Regions from separate parts of the Pseudomonas sp. Fl5BN2 genome, predicted to be linked through region 4. Evidence: predicted binding sites of a transcription regulator. Region 4 holds the regulator's gene; each other region holds the start of a gene.
What was found. Region 4 encodes sigma-54, which starts transcription at its own class of promoters, with help from an activator protein. Its sites were predicted from a motif close to ANTGGCATNNANNTTGCTNT; they were not measured.

Region 1 (4,167 bases), on a different contig from region 4:
CCCGTGGCGTATCAGGCGCCTTGCCTTGCAGATGCCAGGCGGAAAGCCTGGCGTACTGCACCAGCTTGTTGGCTTCGATCTGGGCGGCGAAGAATGGCGCGACCACCTCCTGGTTCAGGTGATAGACGGCGGCCTGGGCTGAGGCCCCGGCAATCACCTGCTGTTCCCTGGAGCGGTCTTCCACGGCTTTGTGGCTGTCCCATTTGCTCAGGGCTACTTGATCGGCAATGTCCAGACGTTCGCCAATGCTGCCCAGCAACGGGGCCAGGGAGGCTGGAGCGTCGGCGGCGCAGGCTGCTGTGGCAAACAGGCTGCAGGTCAGTGTCAGGCATAGCGTGAGGCGTGAGGTCATGGGCGAGCTCGGCTGTTCAATAGAGTGGCGCCCATGATGCACGCAACTGCCCTGGGCGGTGCAAACTTGCGTCCCTGAAAGCGCTCTCGCCACAAAAGCCTTTTGCGCTATTGCAGGCATAAAAAAGGCCTCCCGAAGGAGGCCTTTTGATCACGCGGCTTGCGCCGGCGCTACCGGATCAGCAGCTGTAGTACAGCTCGTATTCCAGTGGGTGTACGAAGGTCCGGACCTTGATTTCTTCTTCGCTTTTCAGAGCGATGTAAGCGTCGATGAAGTCGTCGCTGAAAACGCCGCCTTTGGTCAGGAACGCCCGACCTTTGTCCAGCTCTTCCAGGGCTTCTTTCAGGCTGCCGCAAACTTGTGGGATCTCTTTGGCCTCTTCAGGCGGCAGGTCGTACAGGTTTTTGTCAGCTGCGTCGCCAGGGTGGATCTTGTTCTGGATGCCGTCCAGGCCAGCCATCAGCAGGGCAGCGAAGCCCAGGTACGGGTTGGCTGCTGGATCCGGGAAGCGGGCTTCGATACGGCGAGCGCGAGGGCTGGACACGTAAGGAATCCGGATCGAAGCGGAGCGGTTGCGCGCCGAGTAGGCCAGCATCACCGGTGCTTCGAAACCTGGGACCAGACGCTTGTAGGAGTTGGTCGACGGGTTGGTGAAGCCGTTCAGGGCCTTACCGTGCTTGATGATGCCGCCGATGAAGTACAGGGCGGTATCGGACAGGCCGGCATAACCTTCGCCAGCGAAGGTGTTCTTGCCATCTTTGGCGATGGACAGGTGAACGTGCATACCCGAACCGTTGTCGCCGTACAGAGGCTTGGGCATGAAGGTCGCGGTGCGGCCGTAGGCCACGGCAACGTTGTGTACGCAGTATTTCAGGGTCTGAACTTCGTCAGCCTTGGTGACCAGGGTGTTGAACTTCACACCGATCTCGTTCTGGCCGGCAGTCGCCACTTCGTGGTGGTGAACTTCGATGACCAGGCCCATTTCTTCCATGGCGTTGCACATGGAGGTACGGATTTCGTGGTCGTGGTCGAACGGCGGAACCGGGAAGTAGCCGCCTTTGATACCTGGACGGTGGCCATGGTTGCCGCCTTCCACGTCCTGGTCGGACATCCACGAACCCTGGTCGGAGAAGATCTTGAACATCGAGCCGGAGATGTCGGACTTGAACTTCACCTGGTCGAAGATGAAGAACTCAGGCTCCGGGCCTACGAATACGGTGTCGCCGATACCGGTGGACTTCAGGTACTCCTCGGCACGCTTGGCGATCGCACGCGGGTCGCGGTCGTAGCCTTGCATGGTCGAAGGTTCGATCACGTCGCAGACCAGGATCAGGGTCGGCTCTTCGGTGAACGGGTCGAGTACGGCGGTGGTGTCGTCCGGCATCAGGATCATGTCGGAGGCTTCGATGCCTTTCCAGCCAGCGATGGAGGAACCGTCGAACATCTTGCCTTCTTCGAAGAAGGCGTCATCCAGGGCATCACGGGCCGGCATGGTCACGTGATGTTGAGTGCCCTTGGTGTCTGTGAAGCGCAGATCAATCCATTTGACGTCATGATCTTTGATGAGTTGAACCGACTTCGACATAGTGTCCTCCGGGTGGCTTCGGGCTGGTGTTGGAGTGCCCTTAGAATGTGGGTGATGCCGGCGCGAATACTCTGCCATGGCAACCTGCCTCACAAGGGAGCAAATTGCATGCCAGTGCCCCGAGATGGGTTTTCTGCCCCAAAATCACGCTTTATCGGGCGGTTTTGGCTAAATGCCGGCGTGCGACGCACTGCAATGTAGCGTCTTTGCTGATAAATGACCTGTTTTGGTGCATTGAAATCCTTCTGCACATTAACTGGTCAAACCTTGAGCAATTTCCGCTATAATCCGCGCCCCCCTTTTTCGGCTGGCCCAGCGCGCGCTGTTTTCATGAAACTAATCGTTAAAGTTTTCCCAGAAATCACTATCAAGAGCCGCCCGGTACGGACGCGTTTCATCCGTCAGCTGGCTAAAAACATCCGTGCCGTGCTCCGCGATCTGGACCCGGCTGTGGTGGTCAATGGTGTGTGGGACAACCTCGAGCTGGAAACTGCCGTCAGCGAGCCCAAGGCCCTCAAGGACATGACCGAGCGCCTGAGCTGCATGCCCGGCATCGCGCATTTCCTGCAGGTCGATGAGTACCGCCTGGGTGACTTCGACGACATCGTTGCCAAGTGTCAGCAGCACTTCGGCGACGCCCTGGCCGGGAAGGTCTTTGCCGTGCGTTGCAAGCGTGCCGGCAAGCATGAATTCAGCTCCATGGACGTGGAGAAATACGTCGGCAGCCAACTGCGTCGGCAGTGCGGCGCCGCCGGAATTTCCCTGAAAACGCCGGAAATTGAAGTGCGGATGGAAATTCGCGACCAACGGTTGTTTGTGATCCATAGCCAGCACAACGGCATCGGCGGCTATCCGCTGGGCGCCCTGGAACAGACCCTGGTACTGATGTCCGGCGGTTTCGACTCTACAGTGGCGGCCTACCAGATCATGCGCCGCGGCCTGATGGGGCATTTCTGCTTCTTCAACCTGGGCGGTCGTGCCCATGAATTGGGCGTGATGGAAGTCGCGCACTATATATGGAAGAAGTACGGCAGCTCCCAGCGGGTGCTGTTCGTCAGCGTGCCGTTCGAGGAAGTGCTGGGGGAAATCCTCGGCAAAGTCGACAACAGTCATATGGGCGTCATTTTGAAGCGTATGATGTTGCGTGCCGCGTCGAGCATTGCCGACCGCCTGAACATCGATGCGCTGGTCACCGGCGAGGCGATTTCCCAGGTGTCCAGCCAGACCCTGCCGAACCTGTCGGTAATCGACTGCGTGACCGAGAAGCTGGTGTTGCGTCCACTGATCGCCAGCCACAAGCAGGACATCATCGACCTGGCCGTGGAGATCGGCACCGCCGACTTCGCCAAGCACATGCCGGAGTACTGCGGGGTCATCTCGGTGAACCCCAAGACCCATGCCAAGCGCCATCGCGTCGAGCATGAAGAGAAAGAATTCGATATGGCGGTGCTCGAGCGTGCGATCGAGCGGGCCAAATTGGTGCCGATCGATCGGGTGATCGACGAGTTGGGCCAGGATGTGCAGATTGAAGAAGTCAGTGAAGCGCTGGCCGGTCAGATCGTTATCGACATCCGTCACCCGGATGCTCAGGAAGATGACCCGCTGGAGCTTTCTGGCATCGAAGTAAAAGCGCTGCCGTTCTATGCATTGAACGCCCGCTTCAAGGAACTGGACCCTACGCGCCAGTACCTGCTGTATTGCGACAAAGGCGTCATGAGTCGCCTGCATGCTCACCATCTGCTCAGTGAGGGACATGCCAATGTGCGCGTTTATAGACCGAGCTAAGTGCCCGGGGATGTTTGCCTGTGGCTTGCGTCACCGGCCCCCCGACGCCGCCGTCAAGCTGTAACGGCCAGGCCTGAATCTATTGTTAATCGCTGCCAGCATTTGTCAGCACACCGAATCCTCTGATCGAGATACACAAGTGATCGAAAATCTACGCAACATCGCCATCATTGCCCACGTTGACCATGGTAAGACCACCCTGGTAGACAAACTCCTGCGTCAATCCGGCACCCTGGAGCGCAACGAGCTCAACGACGAGCGCGTGATGGACTCCAACGACCAGGAAAAAGAGCGCGGTATTACCATCCTGGCGAAAAACACCGCCATCAACTGGAACGGCTACCACATCAACATCGTGGACACCCCGGGCCACGCCGACTTCGGTGGTGAAGTTGAGCGCGTAATGTCCATGGTTGACTCCGTGCTGCTGCTGGTCGACGCCCAG
Region 2 (4,167 bases), on a different contig from region 4:
GGAAGCGCTTGAGCACCAGCAGCACCCGGTTGGCCAGGCGTGACCACAGGCACAAGCGATAAGCCGTCTCCATGTCGGCCATGCCGCGCACCGCGGAAGTGTGCTCGCGGGCTTCCTCAAGGCCAAGCCCGACGGCTTCCTCGATCAGCAGGCCTTCGAGGCCTTTGGGGCAAGTGAGGAAGAGTTCGTAACGATCCGACATGGGAATTCCAGGGCCTTTGGCAATTAATGAACGGGCAACGCATCGCCCGCTCGGTTTTCAATCAAGCGCTTTTCTTCAAGAGCGCTCGTGTGGCACGAAACTGTGCCGTCCCACCCCGGCTGGAAAGCTGTCTTGCAGGGCAAAAGAGCTTAGAGGCCAGGGCAGATAAAAAGTCAGGGCAACAAAATGACATAAGTCGACCCTTCGTCGAATAGTAGTTGAGTGCAACCGCTCGACATTCTCACTAAAGCATTAACCTCATCATCTAGTGAGAGGCCGATCACAGCAGGCTTTGCATGACAACGCGGATACAAAACCATTCCCGGCTTATGGCCGGGACAACATTAACGTTACGTCCTTATGACAAAACGATCATTCACTTGCTGTGACCTATTGGTTAGAACTCAACACAGGTTGGCGCCGCAACGGTGTCAACATCAAGGCTCGCGACGCCGGCAGCGAGCACCAACGGCAGAAGCAATCTGCCCGACCCTAAACGAAGGTCGATAGGACATAAGACAGTCAACAAGTGAGGGAAACACCCTATGAGAAGACTAAAGCGTGATCCGTTGGAAAAAGCATTTTTACGCGGATATCAGTATGGCGTTAATGGCAAATCCCGTGAGCTTTGCCCATTTACTCTACCGTCGGTACGCCAAGCCTGGATCAACGGCTGGCGAGAAGGACGCGGCGACAACTGGGACGGTATGACAGGCACTGCGGGCATCCACAGACTCAACGAACTTCGCGCTGTCGGCTGATCAGGGCACACTCCGACACCTAAAACTTGAATAGATGACGACTTAACCACGCACGCCCCATCCGGGCGGCGGGCTTCGGCCCAGGGGCTCCTTCAAGGAGCCCTTTTTTATTGCCCGCTTTCAGCCCGTCAGCAGCAAATTTTCTCAGCCCATGGCCGCGATGGCATCCACCGACTCGCGAATCAATGCCGGGCCTTTGTAGATGAACCCCGAATACAGCTGCACCAAGCTGGCGCCTGCAGCGATCTTCTCAGCCGCGTGCTTGCCTTCGGTGATGCCGCCTACCGCGATGATCGGCAAACGCCCGGCCAGTTCAGCTGCCAGGACCTTGACCGTGTGGGTGCTCTTCTCGCGAACTGGGGCGCCAGACAGACCGCCCGCCTCGGCACCGTGCTCCATACCTTCGACACCTTCACGACTCAAGGTGGTGTTGGTGGCAATGACTGCATCCATGCCGGTTTCCAGCAAGGCCCTAGCCACATCCATGGTTTCTTCATCGCTCATGTCCGGGGCGATCTTGATCGCCAGCGGCACGCGCTTGCCGTGAATCGCCGTCAACTCCTGCTGGCGCTGGCTCAAGGCCGACAACAGCTGCTTGAGCGACTCGCCAAACTGCAGGCTGCGCAGACCCGGAGTATTGGGCGAACTGACGTTGACCGTAACGTAGCTGGCATGGGCATAGACCTTGTCCAGGCAGATCAGGTAGTCATCCACCGCCCGCTCCACCGGTGTGTCGAAGTTCTTGCCGATATTGATCCCCAGCACGCCCTTGTATTGTGCGGCGGCGACCCGTGCCAACAGATTGTCGACCCCGAGGTTGTTGAAGCCCATGCGATTGATGATGGCTTCGGCCTGGGGCAGGCGGAAAATCCGTGGCTTGGGGTTGCCCGGCTGCGGGCGCGGAGTGACGGTCCCGATTTCGACGAAACCGAATCCCAGTTGGGCGAAGCCGTCGATGGCCGCACCGTTCTTGTCCAGGCCGGCAGCCAGCCCCACCGGGTTTGCAAACTCCAGGCCCATGACCTTGACCGGCATTTGCGCCGGTGCCTTGCACAACAGACCGTTGAGGCCCAAACGCCCGCCCGCGCCGATCAGGTCCAGGGACAGATCGTGGGAGGTTTCCGGGGAGAGTTTGAACAACAGCTGGCGGGCCAGGGTATACATGGGCGGGGTGAACTCGGTTGGCGGCGAAATTAAGGCACCGATTATAGCCGCGCCCGAGGCTTGCAGGCGAGGCGCAGAGTGAAATCCCCCAGCAATGGCATATGCCTTGCACCCACTTGCCCCATCAAGCCTCGGCCAATGGCGGTCCAGGTCAAAGGACAACGGCGTCGTCACCCGTCCAGGCTCTGCCCGGCCGCGGGGACGACGCCTTTTCATGCAAGGTGCCCCATGAGCGAACTCCCACATGACCCATTGGCCTGGGTCAACGGCAGCGATGCCGTGGAAAAATCCGTGATCAACCTGGGCTTCATGGCATTGACCGATTGCGCCTCGGTAGTGGTCGCCGCCACCCAGGGGTTTGCCCAGCCCTACGGGCTGACCCTGAACCTCAAGCGCCAGAGTTCCTGGGCCAATCTGCGGGACAAACTGGTGAGCGGCGAACTGGATGCCGCCCACAGCCTGTATGGCCTGATCTATGCCGTGCACCTGGGCATCGGCGGAATCAACCCCTGCGACATGGTAGTGCTCATGGGCCTGAACCAGAACGGCCAGAGCATCAACCTGTCCCGGGAACTGCAAGCGCTGAAGGTGACCAGCCCTGAAGCACTCGATCGCCACGTGCACCAAAGCCGGGCAAGAATGACCTTCGCCCAGACCTTCCCCACCGGCACCCACGCCATGTGGTTGTACTACTGGCTGGCCAGCCAGGGCATCCACCCGTTGCAGGATGTCGACAGCGTAGTGGTGCCGCCGCCACAGATGGTTGCCCACCTGCAGGCCGGACGCATCGATGGCTTCTGCGTCGGCGAACCCTGGAGCGCCAGCGCGGTGCAACAGGATCTCGGTTTCACCCTGGCCACCAGCCAGACGATCTGGCCCGACCATCCGGAAAAGGTCCTCGGCTGTACCCGTGCCTTCGTCGAGCAGAACCCCAACACCGCCCGCGCCCTGGTGATGGCGATCCTCGAGGCCAGCCGCTTCATCGAGCAAAGCCCGGAAAACCGCCGCAGTACCGCACAGCTATTGAGCGCCACGGACTACCTGAATGCCCCGCTGGACTGCATCGAGCCGCGGCTGCAGGGTGACTACGCCGACGGCCTGGGCAATCGCTGGCAGGATCCCCACGCCTTGCGCTTTCACGACCACGGCGCGGTCAACCTGCCCTACCTGTCCGACGGCATGTGGTTCATGACCCAGTTCCGCCGCTGGGGCCTGCTGCGCGAAGATCCAGACTATTTGGGCGTCGCCCGCCAGGTGCAACAGCTTGAACTCTATCGAGACGCAGCCTCCGCGCTGGGCGTCGCCGCCTGGGGCCAGGACATGCGCAGCAGCCAGTTGATCGACGGCAAGGTCTGGGACGGCTCGCAACCGGCCGCCTATGCCCGCAGCTTTCGCCTGCACGCCCTGAGCGACAGCCCTCCCCTTGTCGCCCAGCGCTGACCGGAGCCCGCGAACATGCTGCGTATCCTGTTGATCAACGACACCGCGAAAAAAGTCGGACGGCTCAAGGCCGCCCTCAGCGAAGCCGGCTTCGAGGTCATCGACGAATCCGGCCTGACCATCGACCTGCCGGGCCGCGTCGAAACAGTGCGCCCGGACGTGATCCTGATCGATACCGAGTCACCCAGCCGCGACGTCATGGAACAAGTGGTCCTGGTGAGCCGCGACCAACCGCGCCCCATCGTGATGTTCACCGACGAACACGATCCGCTGGTGATGCGCCAGGCGATCAAATCCGGGGTCAGTGCCTACATAGTCGAAGGCATCCAGGTCCAGCGCCTGCAACCGATCCTCGATGTGGCCATGGCTCGCTTTGAAAGCGACCAGGCCCTGCGCGCGCAACTGCAGGCCCGGGACCAGCAACTGGCGGAACGCAAGCGCATCGAGCTGGCCAAGGGCCTACTGATGAAAATGAAGGACTGCAACGAAGAACAGGCCTACACCCTGATGCGCCGGCAGGCCATGAGCAAACAGCAAAAGCTGATCCAGGTGGCGGAACAAATCATCGCCATGCAGGAACTCCTCGGCTGACCGCCCCCC
Region 3 (4,167 bases), on a different contig from region 4:
AACACGCCAAGACTCACCAGAAAAACCTTTCAGCCTTTCTCAATGAGAAATACCAGGCAAAAAAATGCCCGGCAGGAGCCGGGCTTTTTTTCTGCAGCGATTACAGGTTGTAACCACGCTCGTTGTGTTGCGCCAGATCGAGACCGACCGCTTCCTCTTCTTCGGAAACCCGCAGACCCATGACCGCATCCAGGACTTTGAGGATGATGAAGGTGACAATGGCGGTGTAAATCACCGTGAAACCCACGCCCTTGGCCTGAATCCAGACTTGCGCCGCCACGTCGGTCACGGTGCCGAAGCCACCCATGGACGGAGCGGCAAACACGCCAGTGAGCATCGCACCGAGAATACCGCCGATACCGTGTACGCCAAAGGCATCCAGGGAGTCGTCATAACCCAGTTTGCGCTTGAGGCTGGTGGCGCAGAAGAAGCACACCACGCCCGCAGCCAGGCCGATGATCAGAGCCCCCATCGGGCCGACGGTACCGGCGGCCGGAGTAATAGCCACCAGGCCAGCCACCACGCCCGAAGCGATACCCAGCGCACTTGGCTTGCCGTGGGTGATCCACTCGGCAAACATCCAGCCCAGAGCGGCGGCGGCGGTGGCGATCTGAGTCACCAGCATGGCCATGCCAGCAGTGCCATTGGCGGCAGCGGCGGAACCGGCGTTGAAACCAAACCAACCGACCCAGAGCATGGCCGCCCCCATCAAGGTGTAACCCAGATTGTGAGGAGCCATTGGGGTGGTCGGAAAACCCTTGCGCTTGCCCAGCACCAGACAAGCCACCAGGCCCGCGATACCAGCATTGATGTGCACCACAGTGCCGCCGGCAAAGTCCAGCACGCCCCAGTCGCCCAGCAAAGAACCCGGGCCGCTCCAGACCATGTGCGCAATCGGTGCGTAAACCAGGGTGAACCAGACGCCCATGAAGATCAGCATCGCGGAGAACTTCATCCGCTCGGCGAAGGCACCGACGATCAGCGCCGGGGTAATGATGGCGAAGGTCATCTGGAAGGTGACGAACACCGCTTCAGGGAAGAGCGCCGCAGGACCGGTCAGGCTGTTGGGGGTGACCCCGGCCAGGAAGGCCTTGGAGAAGCCGCCCACGAAAGAGTTGAGGTTGACGACGCCGGCTTCCATCCCGGTGGTGTCGAACGCCATGCTGTAGCCATAGATGAACCACAGGACAGTGATCAGGCCAGTAATGGCGAAACACTGCATCATCACCGAAAGAATGTTCTTCGAACGCACCATGCCGCCGTAGAACAACGCCAGCCCAGGAATGGTCATGAACAGCACCAGGGCGGTGGAGGTCAGCATCCAGGCGGTATCGCCGGAATTGAGGACTGGAGGGGGCACTGGATCTGCCGCCAAGGCCAGGCCAGGCATTACGAGGGACAACAGGGCTCCTAGCCCTGCGATTTTGCGCAGAGTCATATTGTTTTCTCCTGGGGCGTTGGGTTTGGCGGCTTAGATTGCGTCGGTATCGGTTTCGCCGGTACGGATGCGAATAGCCTGTTCCAGATTGACCACGAAGATCTTGCCGTCACCGATCTTGCCGGTGTTGGCGGCCTTGGTTATCGCCTCGATAACCCGGTCAAGATCCTTGTCGTCAATGGCGACATCGATCTTCACCTTGGGCAGGAAATCGACCACGTACTCCGCACCGCGATACAGCTCGGTGTGCCCCTTCTGCCGGCCGAAGCCCTTGACCTCAGTAACGGTAATGCCCTGCACGCCGATTTCGGACAGCGACTCGCGCACGTCGTCCAACTTGAACGGCTTGATGATGGCAGTGACTAGCTTCATGAAACTTTCTCCCGAATTGGTGGACTTGCCCCAGGAAAACAAACCCGGCTCAAGTCTAAGCGCAGTGCCTGGCTTTGTAACGCATCGTCGGCCCTACTCAGCCAGACCGACGCCAGCTAACCACTCCTGACGAAACACTCCCCGCTCCGCCTGCCGCACTGCATTTGTCATGGCGACTGCATCAGTGCATGGGTCACCAGGGTCTAAGCAGAAAGCTTGCCAGCTCGGGAAAAATCAGTGATTTCAGTCTCTTGCCTGCAACCGACCAGGGATGAGGCAGAACAGCACCGTGGATACGCACAATAACGGTGCGTCGATGCTTGGATAGATGCGCGAAAAACGTGCAGGACATGCACCACCAAGCCCTTGGGGCGTGCGTGATACACTTCGGCCCATCTGCTATTCAGGACACTCCCATGCTTGCGCCCAAAGACCTTCTCGATGCCCTGAGCGGCCACGCCTCTCGCTTGCTCAGCGGTGAAACACCCCTGCCTCGCAATGAAATCGAAAGCCAGTTCAAAGCCCTGCTGCAAAGCGGCTTCAGCAAACTGGACCTGGTCAGCCGAGAAGAATTCGACAGCCAGATGGTGGTCCTGGCCCGCACCCGGGCACGCCTGGAAAGCCTCGAAGCCAAAGTGGCAGAGCTGGAAACCAGGCTCAATCCGACGGCTCAATGATCTGAATCCATTATTCGCCGGCAAGCCAGCGCCTACAGGCATGTAGAAACCGGCTTGCCGGTGAAGGCTGTGCCGACGACATATCCTGTCTGCATTCAAACGCTACCCCGCCAAAGCCCTCGACTATCCTTGCAGCACCGCAGGATGCGGTTCCCGCTGTCTCAAGGAACGACTTCCCCATGTCCCTGGCAATCATCCACAGCCGCGCCCAGGTGGGCGTGCAGGCTCCGGCTGTCAGCGTTGAAGTGCACTTGGCCAACGGCCTGCCGAGCCTGACCCTGGTAGGGCTGCCGGAAGCTGCGGTCAAGGAAAGCAAGGACCGGGTGCGCAGTGCCATCCTCAATGCCGGATTCAATTTCCCCCCTCGGCGCATCACCCTCAACCTGGCTCCGGCAGACCTGCCCAAGGACGGCGGACGCTTCGATCTGGCGATCGCCCTGGGCATCCTCGCCGCCAGCGTGCAAGTGCCGGCGCTGGCCCTGGATAACGTCGAATGCCTGGGAGAGCTGGCCTTATCCGGCGCGGTACGCCCGGTACGCGGCGTGCTGCCGGCCGCGCTGGCAGCACGCAAGGCTGGACGCACCCTGCTGGTTCCCCGGACCAATGCCGAAGAAGCCTGCCTCGCTTCGGGCCTGGAGGTGATCGCCGTGGACCATCTGCTGGAGGCCGTCGCCCACCTCAATGGCCATGCACCGATCCCGCCTTATGCCAGCGACGGCCTGCAAGAGTGCCACTCACCCTACCCCGACCTGAGCGAAGTCCAGGGCCAGCTCGCGGCCAAACGCGCGCTGCTGATCGCCGCCGCCGGCGCTCACAATCTGTTGTTCAGTGGCCCGCCCGGCACTGGCAAGACCTTGCTGGCCAGCCGCCTGCCAGGCCTGCTGCCACCGCTGCAGGAAGATGAGGCCCTGGAAGTCGCAGCGATTCAATCGGTGAGCAGCCACACGCCCCTGCGCCATTGGCCACAACGACCGTTTCGCCAACCCCACCATTCGGCATCAAGCGCGGCGCTGGTCGGTGGCGGCTCGAAACCACAGCCCGGGGAAATAACCCTGGCCCATCACGGCGTCCTGTTTCTCGATGAGCTGCCGGAATTCGACCGCAAGGTCCTTGAAGTCCTGCGCGAACCCATGGAATCCGGGCAGATCGTCATCGCCCGGGCTCGTGACCGGGTGCAATTCCCCGCGCGCTTTCAGTTGGTGGCGGCCATGAACCCTTGCCCCTGTGGATACCTTGGCGAACCCAGCGGACGTTGCCGCTGCACGCCGGAACAGATCCAGCGTTATCGCAACAAGCTCTCCGGCCCCTTGCTCGACCGGATCGACCTGCACCTGACCGTGGCCCGCGAAGCTACCGCCCTGAATCCCGCAGCCCAGCCAGGGGATGACAGCGCCAGCGCAGCCGCCCGAGTAGCCCAGGCCCGGGAACGACAGTTGCAACGCCAGGGCTGCGCCAACGCCCTGCTCGACTTGCCCAGCCTGCGTCGCCACTGCCAGTTATCCACAGTCGACGAACGCTGGCTGGAAGCGGCCTGCGAACGCCTGAGCCTTTCGCTACGGGCCGCCCACCGACTGCTCAAGGTGGCACGGACCCTGGCTGACCTGGAACAGGTGGCCGCCATCAGCCGCGAACATCTGGCGGAAGCGCTGCAGTACCGACCCAGCGCCGGCTGAAGGCTCA
Region 4 (4,167 bases):
ACATAGGCGCGGTTGCTGGCGGCAAAGCGCGGCAACCACTTGAGCAGGTAGCTGGAGATGTCCTGGAACATCTCTTCGACATCAGGCTGGGCGGCCAGGTACTCGGCCACGGGAGCGTCCAATCCGGATTGGGCGCGCAGTTCAGGCTTCCAGTACGGGTTGGGCAGGCAGCGCACATCGAACACTAGATCGGCGTCTACCGGCATGCCGCGTTTGAAACCGAAGGACTCCACCAGGAATGCGGTGCCAGGCTCGGGCTGATTCAGCAACCGCAGCTTGATGGTATCCCGCAGTTGGTAGAGGTTCAGATTGGTGGTGTTGACCTTGAGGTCCGCCAGATCGACGATCGGTCCCAGTAACTGGGTTTCGTCGTGGATGGCTTCCGCCAGTGAGCGATTGGCGCTACTCAGGGGATGCCGGCGGCGGGTTTCCGAGAAGCGCTTGAGCAAGGTTTCTTCATCGGCGTCCAGATAGAGCACATCGCACTGGATATGCCGACTGCGCACTTCTTCCAACAGCTCGGGGAAGCGCGACAGGTGGCTGGGCAGATTGCGTGCGTCAATGGATACTGCCACCAGCGGTTGGGCCAGTTCAGTGTGAATCAACGCACGTTCGGCCAGCTCGGGCAGCAAGCCGGCTGGAAGGTTGTCGATGCAGTAGTAGCCGTGATCCTCAAGAACGTCGAGGGCGGTGCTTTTACCTGAGCCGGAACGGCCGCTGACGATGATCAAGCGCATGATTACTGACCGTTTTGCTCGTCCAGAACAACCTGATACAAGGCTTCGTTGCTGGTGGCACTGCGCAGCCGGTCACGGACTTCCTTGCGATCGAGCATGCTGGCGATCTGCCTGAGCAGTTCCAGGTGTGCGTCGGTGGCAGCTTCCGGGACTAGCAGGACGAACAGCAGATCGACCGGGGCGCCGTCGATGGCGTCGAAATCGATCGGTGCGTCCAGGTGCATCAGGGCACTGATGGGGGACTCGCAGCCTTTGAGGCGGCAGTGGGGAATCGCGATGCCGTTGCCAAAACCGGTAGAACCGAGTTTTTCACGGGCGATCAGGCTCTCGTAGACATCCTGCATCTCCAGATCGGGCACTTCACGGCTGATCAGGTTGGCAATTTGTTCGAGTGCGCGTTTTTTACTGCCGCCCGGCACGTTCACCAAGGAACGGCCGGGGGTCAGGATACTTTCAAGTCGGATCATGGGGGGAGAGTGTTAGCGACCCGTGCCTTGGAGAAGGTGGAGGTGCTTTTCCTTATGCTTTTTCAGTTGACGGTCAAGCTTGTCCGTGAGCAGGTCGATTGCGGCATACATATCGTCATGTTCTGCATTGGCGACGACCTCCCCACCGTGGATGTGCAAGGTGGCTTCGATTTTCTGCTTCAACTTCTCGACAGCCATGGTGACCTGCACATTGGTAATCTTGTCGAAATGCCGCTCCAGCCGGTCGAGTTTTTCGCCGATGTAAGCGCGCAGAGGTTCAGTCACTTCGAGTTGGTGTCCACTGATGTTGACTTGCATACAGCTTCTCCTTCGTTGCCAGTGCATAAAGCGGCAGGCTGGGTTGCCTGCCCCTGAAACGCTGTGGCCAGCCCTGCGGTCAAATCAACCGCTTCCGTTCGCTGGAAGGCGCAATCCCAAGGGATTCGCGATACTTGGCGACGGTACGGCGGGCTACCTGAATGCCTTGTGCCTCCAGTAAACCAGCGATCTTGCTGTCACTCAACGGCTTTTTCTGATTTTCCGCAGCCACCAGTTTTTTGATGATCGCGCGGATCGCGGTGGACGAGCATTCACCGCCTTCCGAGGTGCTGACGTGGCTGGAGAAAAAGTATTTCAGCTCATATATGCCCCGTGGGGTATGCATGAATTTTTGCGTGGTTACCCGGGAAATCGTCGATTCGTGCATACCCACCGCTTCGGCGATGTCATGCAGCACCAACGGCTTCATTGCCTCGTCACCGTACTCGAGAAAGCCGCGCTGGTGCTCGACGATCTGGGTGGCCACTTTCATCAGGGTTTCGTTGCGGCTCTGCAGGCTCTTGATGAACCAGCGGGCTTCCTGCAGTTGGTTGCGCATGAAGGTGTTGTCGGCGCTGGTGTCGGCCCGACGCACAAAACCGGCGTACTGGGCATTGACTCGCAGGCGTGGCACGGACTCCTGATTCAGCTCCACCAGCCAGCGTTCGTTGTCCTTGCGCACGATGACGTCCGGAACCACGTATTCGGCTTCGCTGGATTCGATCTGTGAGCCTGGACGCGGGTTGAGGCTCTGCACCAGCTCGATGACCTGGCGCAGCTCGTCCTCCTTGAGTTTCATGCGGCGCATCAGTTGGCTGTAGTCGCGGCTGCCCAGCAGGTCGATGTAGTCACTGACCAGGCGTTGGGCTTCGCTCAGCCAAGGGGTTTTCGTCGACAGTTGGCGCAATTGCAGCAGCAGGCATTCGCCCAGGTTGCGGGCGCCGATACCGGCCGGTTCGAATTGCTGGATGCGGTGCAGGACGGCTTCGATTTCGTCCAGCTCAATGTCCAGTTCGGGATCGAAGGCCTCGAGAATTTCCTCGAGGGTTTCGTCCAGGTAGCCCTGATTGTTGATGCAATCGATCAGGGTTACGGCAATCAGGCGGTCGGTGTCCGACATCGGAGCCAGGTTCAGTTGCCAGAGCAGGTGGCTTTGCAGGCTTTCACCGGCCGACGTGCGGGTAGTGAAGTCCCACTCGTCATCATCGCTGCTAGGCAGGCTGCTGGCGCTGGTCTGGTAGACATCTTCCCAGGCGGTATCCACCGGCAGTTCGTTGGGGATGCGTTCGCTCCACTCACCGTCCTCGAGGTTATCCACCGTAGGGGCGGTTTCCTGGTAGGAGGGTTCCTGGATCTCGGTGTTGGGCTTGGACTCGGTGTTGTCGGCCAAAGGATCGCTGTTGTCGAAGTCGTCGCCTTCTTCCTGGCGTTCGAGCATCGGGTTGGACTCCAGCGCTTCCTGGATTTCCTGTTGCAGGTCCAGGGTCGACAATTGGAGCAGGCGGATGGCCTGTTGCAGCTGCGGTGTCATCGTCAGCTGCTGGCCCATTCTCAGGACTAGCGATGGTTTCATGGCAGGGGCTTAACACCTTATTTGCCGGCGCACATGCGCCATCCACTACAGGGCGCCGGAGCGCCAAACATAAGCAAATTATATGCCTGAAACTGAAGTGTTTGCCTAGAGCGCTGTAACAATAAAGTTTGTAGGGAATTATTGTTCCCGGCGCTCTGGCGTCCAGCCCAACACCTCAGCCCTTACAGGCGGAACTCATGGCCCAGGTAGACTTCCTTGACCAGTTCGTTGGCCAGGATGGTCTCGGCATCGCCTTCGGCGATCAGTTGCCCGTCGTTGACGATGTAGGCGGTCTCACAGATGTCCAGAGTCTCCCGGACGTTGTGGTCGGTGATCAGTACCCCAATGCCCTTGGCCTTCAGGTGGTGGATGATCTGCTTGATGTCGCCAACCGAGATCGGGTCTACGCCGGCGAACGGTTCGTCCAGAAGGATGAACTTGGGGGCGGTGGCCAGGGCCCGGGCGATTTCCACTCGGCGGCGTTCACCGCCGGACAGGCTCATGCCGAGGTTGTCGCGGATGTGATTGATGTGGAATTCCTGCAGCAGGCTTTCCAGTTCCTGACGGCGACCGGCCTTGTCGAGTTCCTTGCGGGTCTCGAGGATGGCCATGATGTTGTCGGCCACCGACAGCTTGCGGAAGATCGAGGCTTCCTGGGGCAGATAGCCGATACCCGCGCGGGCGCGGCCGTGCATCGGTTGGTGGCTGACATCCAGGTCGTCGATCAGGACGCGGCCCTGATCGGCCTGGACCAGGCCGACGATCATGTAGAAGCAGGTAGTCTTGCCGGCACCGTTGGGGCCGAGCAGGCCGACGATCTGACCGCTGTCGATGGACAGGCTGACATCACGCACGACCTGGCGGCTCTTGTAGCTCTTGGCCAAGTGCTGGGCTTTTAGAGTTGCCATTACTGGGCCTTTTGCTCGTCGGTTTTCTTTTTCGGCTGGATGACCATGTCGATCCGCGGACGCGGCGCGGTGACCGAGGTGCCATTGGCGCGACCGGCGTTAGCCACTTGCTTGACGGTGTCGTAGACGATTTTCTCGCCTTCGGTGGTGTTGCCGTCGTTGAT

Region 1: a site for sigma-54 is predicted at 2,034-2,053, ahead of glnA (glutamate--ammonia ligase). Genes of this name have one in related genera too.
Region 2: a site for sigma-54 is predicted at 2,221-2,240, ahead of GV819_RS02760 (CmpA/NrtA family ABC transporter substrate-binding protein). Genes of this name have one in related genera too.
Region 3: a site for sigma-54 is predicted at 2,015-2,034, ahead of glnK (P-II family nitrogen regulator). Genes of this name have one in related genera too.

Annotation. Positions count from the first base shown of each region.
Region 1 is NZ_JAAARL010000003.1:307,777-311,943, forward strand. It holds gene GV819_RS05900 (chorismate mutase) at 1-352, opposite strand, end outside; gene glnA (glutamate--ammonia ligase) at 531-1,937, opposite strand; gene thiI (tRNA uracil 4-sulfurtransferase ThiI) at 2,268-3,722, shown strand; gene typA (translational GTPase TypA) at 3,862-4,167, shown strand, end outside.
Region 2 is NZ_JAAARL010000002.1:92,882-97,048, forward strand. It holds gene rlmKL (bifunctional 23S rRNA (guanine(2069)-N(7))-methyltransferase RlmK/23S rRNA (guanine(2445)-N(2))-methyltransferase RlmL) at 1-202, opposite strand, end outside; gene rmf (ribosome modulation factor) at 748-963, shown strand; gene GV819_RS02755 (quinone-dependent dihydroorotate dehydrogenase) at 1,108-2,127, opposite strand; gene GV819_RS02760 (CmpA/NrtA family ABC transporter substrate-binding protein) at 2,356-3,567, shown strand; gene GV819_RS02765 (ANTAR domain-containing response regulator) at 3,583-4,158, shown strand.
Region 3 is NZ_JAAARL010000001.1:384,869-389,035, reverse strand. It holds gene GV819_RS01830 (ammonium transporter) at 101-1,438, opposite strand; gene glnK (P-II family nitrogen regulator) at 1,472-1,810, opposite strand; gene GV819_RS01820 (accessory factor UbiK family protein) at 2,227-2,487, shown strand; gene GV819_RS01815 (YifB family Mg chelatase-like AAA ATPase) at 2,667-4,160, shown strand.
Region 4 is NZ_JAAARL010000005.1:155,263-159,429, reverse strand. It holds gene rapZ (RNase adapter RapZ) at 1-737, opposite strand, end outside; gene ptsN (PTS IIA-like nitrogen regulatory protein PtsN) at 740-1,204, opposite strand; gene hpf (ribosome hibernation-promoting factor, HPF/YfiA family) at 1,217-1,522, opposite strand; gene GV819_RS08830 (RNA polymerase factor sigma-54) at 1,602-3,095, opposite strand; gene lptB (LPS export ABC transporter ATP-binding protein) at 3,278-4,003, opposite strand; gene lptA (lipopolysaccharide transport periplasmic protein LptA) at 4,003-4,167, opposite strand, start outside.